2 regions of the Erwinia sp. HDF1-3R genome follow, and region 2 is predicted to be linked to the other one. Evidence: predicted binding sites of a transcription regulator. Region 2 holds the regulator's gene; the other holds the start of a gene.

Region 1 (6,521 bases), 1.5 Mb from region 2:
GTAACCGCTGATTTCTTTCCACCAGAATCCACCTGACCTGAAGAGGGGACAACAGGCATGATGAAGAGACAGAAACGAGATCGACTCGAACGGGCACATTCACGCGGTTATCAGGCCGGTATTACCGGACGGTCCAAAGAGATATGTCCCTATCAAACGATAGAACCGAGGTCTCACTGGTTGGGAGGGTGGCGACAAGCCATGGAGGACAGGACGGTTTCGGTATAATCATCCTGTTTGACCCACGAATAACCTCCGCCCGGGCGGAGGTTTCCGTTTCTGCATCTTAGAAAGCGTTGGTGTCCTTAAACAGCCCCACTTTCAGATCGCTGGCGGTATAGATAACGTGGCCGTCTACCAGCACTTCACCATCCGCTACGCCCATGACCAGCTTGCGATTAATCACCCGCTTGAAATGGATACGGTAGGAAACTTTCTTAGCCGTGGGCAGTATCTGACCAGAGAATTTCACTTCGCCAACGCCCAGCGCACGGCCTTTACCTTCGGCACCCAGCCAGCCCAAATAAAATCCTACCAGCTGCCACATGGCATCCAGGCCCAGACAGCCAGGCATAACCGGATCGTTGATAAAGTGACAGCCGAAGAACCAGAGGTCAGGGCTGATATCCAGTTCGGCTTCAACAAAGCCTTTACCGTAGTTGCCGCCGTCTTCGGTCATTTTGACCACGCGGTCCATCATCAACATGTTGCCCGCGGGTAACGGTGGGCCTTCAGCCCCAAATAATTCTCCGCGACCAGAGGCAATGAGGTCTTCTTTTGTATAGGATTCGCGTTTATCTACCATGTTGTCAATAAGCCTTATTTTAGTGAAGCACGAAGTTTAGCGAACAGGTGTACGCTGAACAAGCCCAATCAGCTCTGGTTAAACCAGTTCAGCCAGCGCAGGGGCCACGGGCGATGATGGCGCAGCTCCTGCTGATTAATTTGCGCAATGCGCTCCTGTATGGTCCGTAACAGGCAGGGGCCTTCTTCTTTGTCCCATTCTGCGCCGGTCAGTAAAGGCAGGGCTTCATCCACGCTGTCCACTGCCCAGATATGAAATTTTTCTTCCCGTACTGCATCCACTACGTCCTGCTGTAGGGAGAGATGACGCACGTTAGCGGCGGGGATAATAACCCCCTGCTTACCGTTAAGGTCACGCTGATTACAGATATGGAAGAAGCCTTCAATCTTTTCATTCAGTCCGCCGACCGCCTGCACGCGACCAAACTGATCGACCGAACCGGTAACGGCAATTTGTTGAGTCAGCGGCTGGCTGGAGAGTGCGCTGATTAACGCGCAGAGTTCAGCCAGGGAGGCGCTATCGCCGTCAACTTCCGAGTAGGACTGTTCAAATACCACTGATGCCGAGAAGGGCAGCTGCTGTTCCAGTTCTAACTCCGCAATCAACCACGCCTGCATGATCATCATGCCCTTCGCATGGATATTGCCACCCAGTTCGGCTTTGCGCTCCACGTCGGTAAACTCGCCGTCGCCAACGTGAACCACGCAGCTGATGCGCGACGGTTCGCCGAAGGCGCGGGGATGGCCTGGGAACTCAATCACTGACAGGGCATTGATCTGCCCAATCATTTCGCCTTCCGTCTCTACGACTATCTGATCGAGAAGAATTTCATCCCGCACGCGCTCGGCCAGAAAACCCTCGCGCCACTCGCGCATTTCCAGGGCATTAAGAATATTTTCCCCGCTCAGGCTGCTATCCGCGCTGTACATCGCTGCTTCATGGAGCTGGCGTGAGATCCAGGCGGGACAGAGCGGTAACGTGTCCTGATCGCCGGTGTAACGCACGGCTTCACGGATCATTACCGGCCAAAAATCTTCTTTGATCGGCCCATAATCATGACTAACGGCGATGTCACTAAACCATCTCAGCCAGAGGGTGAACTCTTCGGCATCGACGATTTGAATATTATCTTCGAATTCGCCATAAAGTGAGAGAGCGGCGAGTTCGGGCTCCATTTCCTGGAAATCCGCCAGTACATCGCGATCGCCGGTGAGGACCAGACGGAACTGCATCGGCATTGAAGGTATAGCCGCGGGTAACGGGCGGGTTTCATCAGGAGAATGCCAGTCGAACTGACCGGTGGCCATGATCTTTTTCAGTCGGAGCCAGAGCAGGGGCTGAGCCAGTAGTGCGCGCAGCGAGAGAATCAGCGTGCCGCCGTTAGCCTTGTGAACCAGGCCGGGTTCGGGAATAAGAGTTGTCTGCTGCAGACGAATGCAGCCAAATAGCTCTTCAGCTTCAATCCAGTCTGCACGATGAATACCGCCCGTGCTGGCGAAATTATCTTCAGGAGTGACGGCAGGCTGCCAGCTAACTGACATCCCCTCTACCTGATAGTGACCGCCATAGAGCGAATCGTCATCCTCCTCAGCGAGGCGGGTGAGCTCGTCCTGCAGAAGTTTTTGATATTCAATATTTTCTGGCGTCTTGATTAACATCAGCGGAAATGCCGCTGGCGTTTGCAGAAGCAGGCTCAGACCGTTAAACAGGCGCGCTTGCACCAGAGCAAAACAGCTGCCGTCGGCTTCAAAAGCCTGCGAAAAAAGGGGCTGGACGCTTTCGATATCGGGCTGTAAAGCACGCCATTCTAATCTGTTATTGGTCAAAGTTATCGTATTTTTCTAAAATGAGTAAAAGCGGCATTATACAAGATTTCAGCCTGTTAAGCACCGGGGACATGTGTTTCACATCATGTTCAGATCGCAATAGAGATAACATCCTTGTTTTGTGTGCGGCTGCGCGTTAAAAACTGTTATTCTTAACCCGTTATGAAGTCAGCATGAGATTCCGATGAAATATCAGCAACTGGAAAATCTTGAAAGCGGTTGGAAATGGAAATACCTGGTAAAAAAACACCGGGAGGGTGAGGCGATTACGCGCTATCTGGAAAACAGCGCGGCACAGGTTGCTGTCGACGAACTTCTGGCTATGGAAAACCGACCGGTTGATGTGCTTATCTGGATAAGTAAGCATATTAATCCTGCGCTTGAAAACAGAATGAAGCAGACCATTCGCGCTCGTCGCAAACGGCATTTCAACGCTGAGCACCAGCACACCCGTAAAAAGTCGATCGATCTGGAATATCTGGTCTGGCAGCGACTGGCGGGGCTGGCCCAGCGGAGAAGCAGCACGCTTTCAGAAACCATCGTGCAGTTGATTGAGGATGCGGAAAGAAAAGAGCAGTACGCGAACCAGATGTCATCTCTCAGGCAGGATCTTAAGGCCATATTAGGTAAGCCAGACTAAATTCCAGCAAGAGTTATAAAAAGAAAACCCCGCCGGAGCGGGGTTTTTTTATCAAAGAAAGAACTTAGCTCTGTGGCTGAGTTACAACGTCTTTGATACCTTTAACTTCGATTTCTACGCGACGGTCCGGAGACAGGCAGTCGATCAGAGCCTTACGGCCTTTCACGCTGTCACAGGTGTTGCCGGTAACTGGGTTAGATTCGCCCATACCGCGTGCAGAGATCTTGTTAGATGGGATGCCTTTAGAAACGAGGTAGTCAACGACGGACTGAGCACGTTTCTCAGACAGCTTCTGGTTGTACTGCTCAGAACCGATGCGGTCTGTGAAGCCCAGAACGACGACTGAACCGTCTTTAGGATCCAGTGAGCTCAGCTGGGTGTACAGCTGATCCAGAGCCTGCTGACCTTCTGGCTTCAGAGTAGCCTTGTTGAAGGTGAACAGAACGTCAGACTTCATGGTGAAACGCTTGGTTTCAACAACTGGAGCCGGAGCAGGTGCTGGAGCCGGAGCTGGAGCAGCATCATCCTGACCGAAACGGTAAGAAACACCAACGCTCAGCATGGCGTTATCAGGACGCGTACCAACGGTACCTGCATCACCGATGTTGTTAACCCACTGGTAGTCCAGACGGGTTGCCCAGTTTTTGGTCAGTGCGTATTCAACACCAACAGCTGCCAGCGGAGAAACGCCGGTGTCGTGGTCGCTGATACGGTTGCCAGTCAGGGTGTTCTGCTGAGTAGAGTCTGCACGCCATACCATACCACCCAGACGTGTATAAACGTCCAGATCGTCAGCAATTGGGTAGCTCAGTTTAGCAGCCAGCTGAATGCCCTGTGCTTTGAATGCGCCGTTTACGTTGTTGCCTTTGTGAGGCATACGACCCAGCCAGTCATAACCCAGTTCGAAGCCCAGGTACTGATTAGCCTGATAACCACCGAATGCACCAGCGCCAAGCTGGCTCTCGTGAGTTGGGCCATCATTGTTGGAATAACCGTTACCGTAGTAACCAGTGTCGTGGTACTGAGACCAGCCCAGTTTAGCACCGGTGTACCAGGTGTTATCTTTCGGGGCGGCCTGCGCTACGGTAGCGAAGCCAGCCAGTGCCACTGCAATTGCGATAGCTGTCTTTTTCATTTTTGCGCCTCGTTATCATCCAAATAGGCAATGAGCTTTCATTAGCTCTTTGATTAAATCCTTCGCCGGGTTATGAAGCTCGATTGTGACTCATCCAAAAAATGGTGGTTATTGAGCACCCTGGCGACGTAAAGTCTACAACGTACCAGCAAAGTTACAAGTATGATGTGAGCGACAACAGCAAAAAAAGTTCCTTCCACACACAAATTTTCACATTTGTGGACAGGTTTCATCCTAAAAGAAGAGATTTTGAGAGCTGCTAAACCATTGTTGTGCCGCGCCAGCCCATTATCAGCCGATATTCGCGGGCCTGGTGGAAAATAATCATGAGAAAATTCTTATTTTTACTTAATGATACAAAGTAGAGTGAATTTTTATCCCGTTGCACGGTCTGGAGGTAACGATTTTTGCCCGATCGGGCCGCATGATCAATCCCAGAGCATTTCCTGCGGAGGCCGCATGCTGAAGTCTGAGGCGATCTTCCAGCGTAATTTCACCGGGCAACCAGCCTAAAACCACACTGTAATTGCCGGTTTGCAGCGCTTTAATCATCGCTTCAACGGTAGTGATAGCGCCTGACTGACTCACCTGCATGACTTTATCCAACGGTAAACCCGATTGCATTAGCCAGCTGCGGCTCAATTTTTGCTGAGGCGTTAGCCATAGCTGCCAGCGCGATTGCGTACCAAGCTGCTGAAGCAGAGGCAGTAACAGCATTTGCGTCATGCCTGGCTGGTTTTCACTGTAGATCATTTCGCTGATCAGGCCCGTTGCGCCCTCAGTCTGAGATGTGTCACCGGCACAGGCTGGAGTTGAATTAAAAGCAGCGGTGCGAACACGTGGCTTCAGAGAATGAGTATACATAATGGCTTCGCCCCCAGGGTTACTGTATGAATATACAGTATAGGCCAGGTGGATAAAGATCAACCTTATTTTTTTGAAAATGCCTCGCAAAAAAGAAACGTAAATGTCCTTCCAGGCAATTATTCATTGAACCCTTAACGTCGATTGCATACTTTCTACAGCGCAGCAAAGAAAAAGTTTTACGTAAGGACGGCTTTGGCACAAGGAGAGAGAAATGCATGATTCAAAAGTAAAAATTGAGCAGGCTAAGCGTGACCTTGCCGCATTGGGCGATATCGACAGTCGCAGCCAGTTTGGCGGTTACAGCCTGTCAGTGGGGAAAGTGGTTTTTGCGCTCATCGCGGAGGGGGAACTTTATCTGCGTGCCTGTGAACAGGCTAAGCCCTATCTGGTTGAGCGCCAGATGGAACCTCTCTGTTTCAACAAAAGAGGAATACCGGTGACGCTGGATTATTATCGTGTTGATCCGGCGCTCTGGTCCCAGCAGGAGCAACTGATCGCTTTGTCCAAACTTTGCCTGCAGGGGGCGCGTAAGCATCGTGAAGGGGTTTTACAGAACCGGAGACTGAAGGATCTGCCCAACCTGAGCTTACGTCTTGAACTCGAACTGAGAAGGGTAGGGATCAGCAGCGTACAAATGCTGAGGGAACAGGGGGCGAAGGAGAGCTGGCTGAAGCTCCGGGCCTGTAATAAGAACCTCAGTATCAGCGTCCTGTTTGCGCTTCAGGGGGCGATACTGGGGCGTCATCATCAGGCGCTGCCTGATGATATTAAAGAAGAACTTCGGGAGTGGCACCGGATGACGCTCCGGTGCCCGCAATGAATGAAGGTACGGATACCCCTAAATCTTATTAATGAGGACCTGCTTTCTCAGCTGCGCTAGTTCGGGTAGGAGCGCAATAAGTAAGCCGACCTGTTGCAGAATGAGAGGCTCTTTCGTCTCCGGGTCGGCTTCCATGGTTTCAATTCGCTCAGAAAGGCATGCCAGTGCGTCTGTGGCTTTTACCTCATCAACGCTTTTAACCTGTAGCACGTCGTCAACATAGCAGACAGCATCCTCCAGTACTTTCAGCATCAGTTCATGCTGAATTTTTTCCCGGTGAGCGCCCAGCGCCGAGATATAGCTGAGAAAGGAGTGATTCAGACACATCAGGCGAAAGGCCGCTTCCCGCAGGGGGGCATCCGCATTTTTCTCGGCAGAAATCGCCGACACGACGGATGCCAGCTCAGCGTCGCTGTTATGCGCATCAC
Region 2 (6,521 bases):
CGTGCGCCCTGCCGCCACCGTTAGAAAGTGAAGTTTAGCTGAGCAACGGCACCCCAGGTATGGTCGTCGCCTTTCATACCCGCCAGATCCAGATGGACGCGGTTATAGGGAGAGATGCCAAAACCGGCGGTGACCACGTTTGTATCGTTGGATTTCATATCGGCACGGTAGCCGGCACGCAGCTGCAACCAGCTCAGCAGACGGTACTCGGCACCGACACCCGCATACTGGCTCTCATCCTGCGATTTAAATCGCTTAGTGGGCGTCGCGTCAACATCCAGAGCGGTGGTCAGACGATCGATATGGTAAGAGATCCCCGGCGTCACGATGGGGCGGATCTGATAGGTATCCTTATAGCCGTTAACCTCTTTCGTCTCCAGATCGCGCGAAATCAGGTTCTGCGCGCTCAGGCCCAGCGTCCAGTTTTCGCCCAGATCGGTCGCGGCACCGGCATCAATGTTAAAGCCGGTATCAGAGTTTTTATAACGCCCTTTAGTAAAGTCGGACTTGTTGTAGTTATAAACCGAGGCGCTGTAGTTATACAGGTAGGTTCTCTGCAACTTCGGCGTCACGCCGAACGACACCGGATGCCCGGCGATACTGAATTCATGAGCAACGGCGATGCCGTAGTCATAGACAATAGCCCCGCGCCCCAGTCCTGCTGATGTCAGTTTACTCTGGTCGCCCGGCAGCGGAAAAATCGTGCCATCGGCCACGCCCTGCAGGTAATCAATATCGCTCTGGCTGACGGCAGCAGTAATGTGTGCCGTGCCGTAGGCTTTGGTCACAAAGGCAAACGGTAGCTGTTCATTCGGGATGGTGACGGCAAAGGCGGCGCCTGCGGTGCCGGAGGCTTCATTGCCCTTTATGTGACGCAGCTGGCTGGCAAGATCGCCCGCGGCACTCTGGATTTTCGGGTAGTCGGCAAAGTTGAAGGCGCCACTGCTGGCAATATCCTTATAACGATCGACGCTGTCGGTCAGGTCATCGACTTTATCAATCAGCTTATTTTTGTCCGTTACCTGTAATCCGGCAGCGGGCAGAATGATACTGACGTCATCATCGGGCTGAGCTTTTGTCATCAGCGCCGGGTTAGCCAGCACCGCCGTGCCGTAGGTGGAAGAGGCGACGCCCGTTCCCCCCATTGCATCATTACGCGCATCATAATAATTACCGGCAGCAAGAGCGCTCAGAGGAGCAAGGAACAATACGGGGAAAACCGCAGGCCGGGACAGCCTGTTCAACTTACCGATCAATTTAATCATTTTACCGTAGACCCATCCAGAAAAGGAAAAAGCGCTTAACGTAAGCGAGAAGAGTGCGACTGCCTGCATAATGGACACAGAGGCAGCTATTCATTGCCGTGAAGTAAATAACAATGCGTGGGCTTATCAGCTCATTGCCGATTTATTTATCTGTTATCACACTAATCGTTTAGCCCGGTATCTCAATCCTTTACGCTTAAAATGCCGCTATTCCTTATCTCAAGGTAGTCAGTAACGTTTGTGGCTGCAAATTACATAAACGATGTTTTATAGACCTTTTACGTCATATCCCCAAATGCTCTGACAGATTAAGAGTGCTTAATGATAGCCACTTTAGTCAAATACCAATCATTTCTGGAATTTTTTCAGCGGCTTACCCTTGACGGTTAATCAACAAAAGAGGGGCGCGAGGAGATTCGGCGTTTTGTGGCGGGCGTGATAACATAACAATTCGATCTGGCGTGAGGGGGAAGAAAAATGACCATTAGCAGTGCTGAAAAAATCCTGTCACAGGCGGAATCACTTTGTCAGCAGCGTAATGTAAGACTGACGCCTCAGCGTCTGGAAGTGTTGCGGCTAATGAGCGGACAGCACGGGGCCATTAGCGCCTACGATTTGCTTGATCTGCTGCGCACCACGGAACCTCAGGCTAAGCCCCCTACCGTCTATCGCGCGCTGGATTTTCTGCTGGAACAGGGATTTGTTCATCGCGTTGAGTCGACCAACAGCTACGTTGTCTGCCATCATTTTGAGCAACCCTCCCACACCTCTGCCATGCTGATCTGCGATCGCTGCGGGTCTGTCGCCGAGAAGCACGCGGAAGGGGTGGAAAATATCCTGAATACGCTGGCCCTTAACTCAGGCTTTACCCTGTCCCATAGCATCATCGAAACGCATGGATTATGTCGGGACTGTAGCGAGGTTGAGGCCTGTACCCATCAGGACAATTGCCACCACGATCACACCCAGACTGCCGGTAAAAAGCGCGGACGCTAACCGGAATGAGAGAAACGCTCCCAAAAATATAATCAGGCCAGTGACGAGGTACAGATTGCAGGTCGCTGCTCAGGTGAGGTGTTGGTAAAGGTTCAAAAGGGATTGCGGAGTTTAAGCGGCACAGTCCATGTGCCTGGGTAGGAGTATCTTCCTGAAACGCTTTAATGCTGTCAGAGAAAAGAACTTACTTATCAGAAGCGGTGATTATTGTGGCTTTCCCAGTCGCTGACTTCTTTCTCAGCCTGGTCTTTTGCGTAGCCATAGCGCTCCTGAATTTTACCGACCAGCTGATCGCGTTTACCTTCTACGACGGTCATGTCGTCATCGGTCAGCTTGCCCCATTTTTCTTTCACTTTACCCTTCAACTGTTTCCAGTTACCGCCGGCTTCATCTTTATTCATCTTGTGTCTCCTGACTTTGAGTGTAAAGAGCGTTAGGTGTAATAGATTTAGTACAATCGTCTAAGCATAACGCCTGGCAGCAATATAAAACGCTGCTCAACTGCTTAACCTAACGATAATTGTAGTAGAAGATGAGGGGATTGCACGGAACGACACGATAATAAGCGGCAGATTAAGACTATTCCTGACCCGGCAGGTAAAAAACTCTTTTTTATCAAAGATTAACCAGGAAATGCAAGATACATGTCACTGACCCGGAGGCAAAAACCACGTTCCGTTGCGCTGGTGCCGCCGCCATATCGCGCCCAGCGTTAGCCCTCTTAACAGCAGAAAAACCGTCATCGCCAGCCACAGACCGTGATTCCCCAGCACCGGAACGCTAATCAGGGTCAGGCCATAACCCAGCGCCGCCAGTGCCATGCTGTTACGCATCTCTGCGGCGCGGGTTGCACCGATAAACATGCCATCCAGCAGGTAACACCAGACGCCGCATACCGGCAGAAGGACCTGCCAAATCAGGTAGCGATCCGCCTGGTGCTGTAAAGCAGGGATCGAGGTAAGCAATGCGACAATATAAGGCCCGGCAAAGGCATAGAGCAGTGAGAAAAACAGCGCGACCCATCCCGCCTGACGGCATGCAGCGTGCCATACCAGCAGCAGCCTCTGCCTGTCGCGCGCGCCAAAGGCCTCGCCCGAGCAGGCTTCAACGGCATAAGCAAACCCATCCAGCGCGTAAGCCGTAAAGGTCAGGAACATCAGCAGTACGGCATTGACCGCGACGATGTCGCCCCCCAGCCGTGCGCCCAGTACTGTTAACGAAAGGAAGCAGAGTTGAAGCAGCAGAGAACGCAGCATGATATCCCGGCTAAGCCTGAACAAACGTCCAGGCCCGCCCCGCCATGCGCTTTTTAGCAGCGCCGTCGGAATGCCACGCATCTTCATTACGCGCCAGACGAGCAGCAACCCGACGGCCAGCGAACAGTATTCCGCGATAACCGTAGCCGTAGCCGCCCCCTGGACACCCCACTTCAGCCCGATCACCAGCCAGAGATCGAGCAAAATATTCACCAGATTGCCCACAACCAGCAGGATGACGGGCGCGCGGGCATACTGAACGCCAAGCAGCCACCCCAGCAGCACGAGGTTCGCCAGCGTGGCAGGCGCGCTGAGCCAGCGGATATGCATAAACAGTGATGCCTGGTACTGCACGTCAGGATCGCCGCCGACCAGCGTCAGCGCCAGATGCGTAAGAGGGGATTGCAACGCGATAAAAGCCAGTCCGGCCGCCAGCGCAATGCAGAGAGGCTGCATAAGCGCGCGTGCAAGCTCGGCGTTGTCGCCGGCACCGAAAGCCTGAGCGGTCAGTCCGGTGGTGCTCATACGCAGAAAAAGCAGCAGCATAAACAGGAAGCTGGTGATGGTGGTGCCGATCGCGACGCCCGCAAGATAGACAGGCTTATCGAGGTGGCCAATGACAGCGGTATCGACCAGCCCCAGCAGCGGCACGGTAATATTTGAGAGGATCATCGGCAGCGCAAGCCGCCAGAGGCTTTTGTCAGCAGCGTTTAAAAATCGCATCGGTATCCACTGCGCGACGGGTGTCTGCGCAAGTCACTGTCATACACATCGTCTGCTGAGTGGTAGCCAACGATAAACTGACGCGCTGGCGAGGCGGCGCGTCAGTTAACAGTCAGTTAGAACGGATAAAACGGTTATCAAACCCAGTTACCGTTACGGATCACACCCACGGCAAGACCTTCAATCGACAGGGTCTGCTGGCGAAGATCGACGACGATCGGCTCGAAATCGCTGTTTTCAGGCAGAAGATGGACCGTATTGCCCTGCTTTTTCAGCCGTTTGACGGTAACTTCATCATCAATACGTGCAACCACAACCTGGCCGTTACGCACTTCCTGGGTTTTGTGAACCGCCAGAAGATCGCCATCCATAATGCCAATATCTTTCATCGACATGCCGCTCACGCGCAGCAGGAAGTCGGCGCTGGGTTTAAACAAACCTGGGTCAACCTTGTAGTGGCCTTCGATATGTTCCTGGGCCAGCAGCGGCTCACCGGCGGCGACGCGGCCAATCAGCGGCAGGCCTTCTTCGTCTTCCATCATCAGTCGAATGCCGCGCGAGGCACCGGACACAATCTCAATTACGCCTTTACGTGCCAGTGCCTTGAGATGTTCTTCCGCCGCATTTGGCGAGCGGAAGCCAAGCTGAGCGGCAATTTCTGCCCGCGTTGGCGGCATGCCGGTCTGGTTAATATGGGCGCGTATCAGGTCATAAACCTGTTGCTGTCTTACCGTTAGTGCTTTCATCCCGCCCCCTGGTTGTTTATACAGTCGACTGTGAGTATATACAGGTATTTGCGCGTTGAAAACCTAAAGATGGACAAAAAACAGCAGTTTGTCTGATTCTGGAACGTCTATCGCATATGTGGCACTAACAACATCAGCCAGGTGGTCATCGCCATAAGAATAGTCAGCAGCACTGCCGCTGAACCCATATCCTTTGCGCGGCCTGCCAGCGGGTGCCGCTCACTGCCGATGCGGTCCACTATCGCTTCTATGGCGCTGTTAAGCAGTTCAACCACGACTACCAGCACCACCGAACCGATCAGCAGCACCCGGGTTATCGGCGTCACGTCCAGCCAGCAGGCCAGCACGATGGCGACAAGCGCCACAATGGCTTCCTGACGAAAAGCCGCCTCGTTCTGCCATGCCGCACGCAGTCCCTGCCACGAATAACCTGCGGCCTTGATAATTCTGGTCAATCCGGTGACGTTATTTGTCATAATGAGGGAACCCTTTGAACTGTTTAACGTCAATGTCTGAGTGGCGCACATTTTGCAACACCACAGATCTCACTGGCGCTTTCTGGTATGCTTGCCGCGCTTTGCTAACAAGAGGCTTCATGTTGTCTATGTCAGGTTGGCGTAATTTATATTATAACCTATTGAATTTACCGGTTAAATTCTTACTAAAGAGTAAGGCGATCCCCGCCGAGCCGGTCGCTGAACTGGGGCTTGATACGTCGCGCCCTATTATGTATGTGCTGCCTTACGATTCAAAGGCCGATCTGCTCGCGCTACGTGAACAGTGTCGCAAACAGGATCTCCCCGATCCCTTAGATCCGCTGGAAATCGATGGGACAGTGCTGCCCCGCCATGTCTTTATTCATGACGGTCCGCGCGTATTCCCCTATTTTGTGCCGAATATTGAATCGGTGAAGCTGTTTCACGAATATCTGGATCTGCACCGCAGCAACCCGCTGCTGGACGTGCAGATGGTCCCGGTATCGGTGATGTTTGGCCGCGCCCCTGGCCGTGAGGTTCAGGGCGAGAGTCAGCCCCATCTTCGCGTGCTTAACGGCATTCAAAAGTTCTTCGCCGTACTGTGGCTGGGCCGTGACAGCTTCGTGCGCTTTTCGCCGATGCTCTCTCTGCGGCGCATGGCAACGGAGCACGGCACCGATAAAACCATTGCTCAGAAGCTGGCTCGCGTGGCGCGCATGCATTTCGCCCGCCAGCGCCTGGCCGCCGTTGGGCCGCGCCTGCCCGTTCGCCAGGACCTGTTCAACAGGCTTCTGCAGTCCAGGGCGATTGCTAAAGCAGTAGAGGACGAAGCGCGCAGCAAAAAAATCCCCTTTGAAAAGGCTCAGCAGAATGCCGTTGAGCTGATGGAGGAGATTGCCGCCGACTTCTCTTATGAAGCGATACGCCTGACCGACCGCATTATGGGCTGGACGTGGAGCAAGCTTTATCAGGGTATTAACGTTAACGGCGGCGAGCGCGTACGCCAGCTGGCACAGGATGGACACGAGATAGTCTATGTTCCCTGCCATCGCAGCCATA

Evidence for each region. The regulator LexA, encoded in region 2, represses DNA repair genes until DNA is damaged. The targets are predictions, from matches to a motif close to TNCTGTATGTACATACAGNA.
Region 1: sulA (SOS-induced cell division inhibitor SulA) is a predicted target of LexA. The motif match lies at 5,291-5,310, and genes of this name have one in related genera.

What each region holds. Positions count from the first base shown of each region.
Region 1 is NZ_CP155071.1:1,894,109-1,900,629, forward strand. It holds gene rmf (ribosome modulation factor) at 61-228, shown strand; gene fabA (bifunctional 3-hydroxydecanoyl-ACP dehydratase/trans-2-decenoyl-ACP isomerase) at 287-805, opposite strand; gene AAGR22_RS08685 (Lon protease family protein) at 874-2,631, opposite strand; gene matP (macrodomain Ter protein MatP) at 2,816-3,271, shown strand; gene ompA (porin OmpA) at 3,336-4,406, opposite strand; gene sulA (SOS-induced cell division inhibitor SulA) at 4,755-5,270, opposite strand; gene AAGR22_RS08705 (TfoX/Sxy family DNA transformation protein) at 5,485-6,093, shown strand; gene yccS (YccS family putative transporter) at 6,112-6,521, opposite strand, start outside.
Region 2 is NZ_CP155071.1:424,567-431,087, reverse strand. It holds gene AAGR22_RS01895 (conjugal transfer protein TraF) at 21-1,265, opposite strand; gene zur (zinc uptake transcriptional repressor Zur) at 1,743-2,261, shown strand; gene AAGR22_RS01885 (CsbD family protein) at 2,453-2,662, opposite strand; gene dinF (MATE family efflux transporter DinF) at 2,909-4,240, opposite strand; gene lexA (transcriptional repressor LexA) at 4,378-4,986, opposite strand; gene AAGR22_RS01870 (diacylglycerol kinase) at 5,094-5,462, opposite strand; gene plsB (glycerol-3-phosphate 1-O-acyltransferase PlsB) at 5,591-6,521, shown strand, end outside.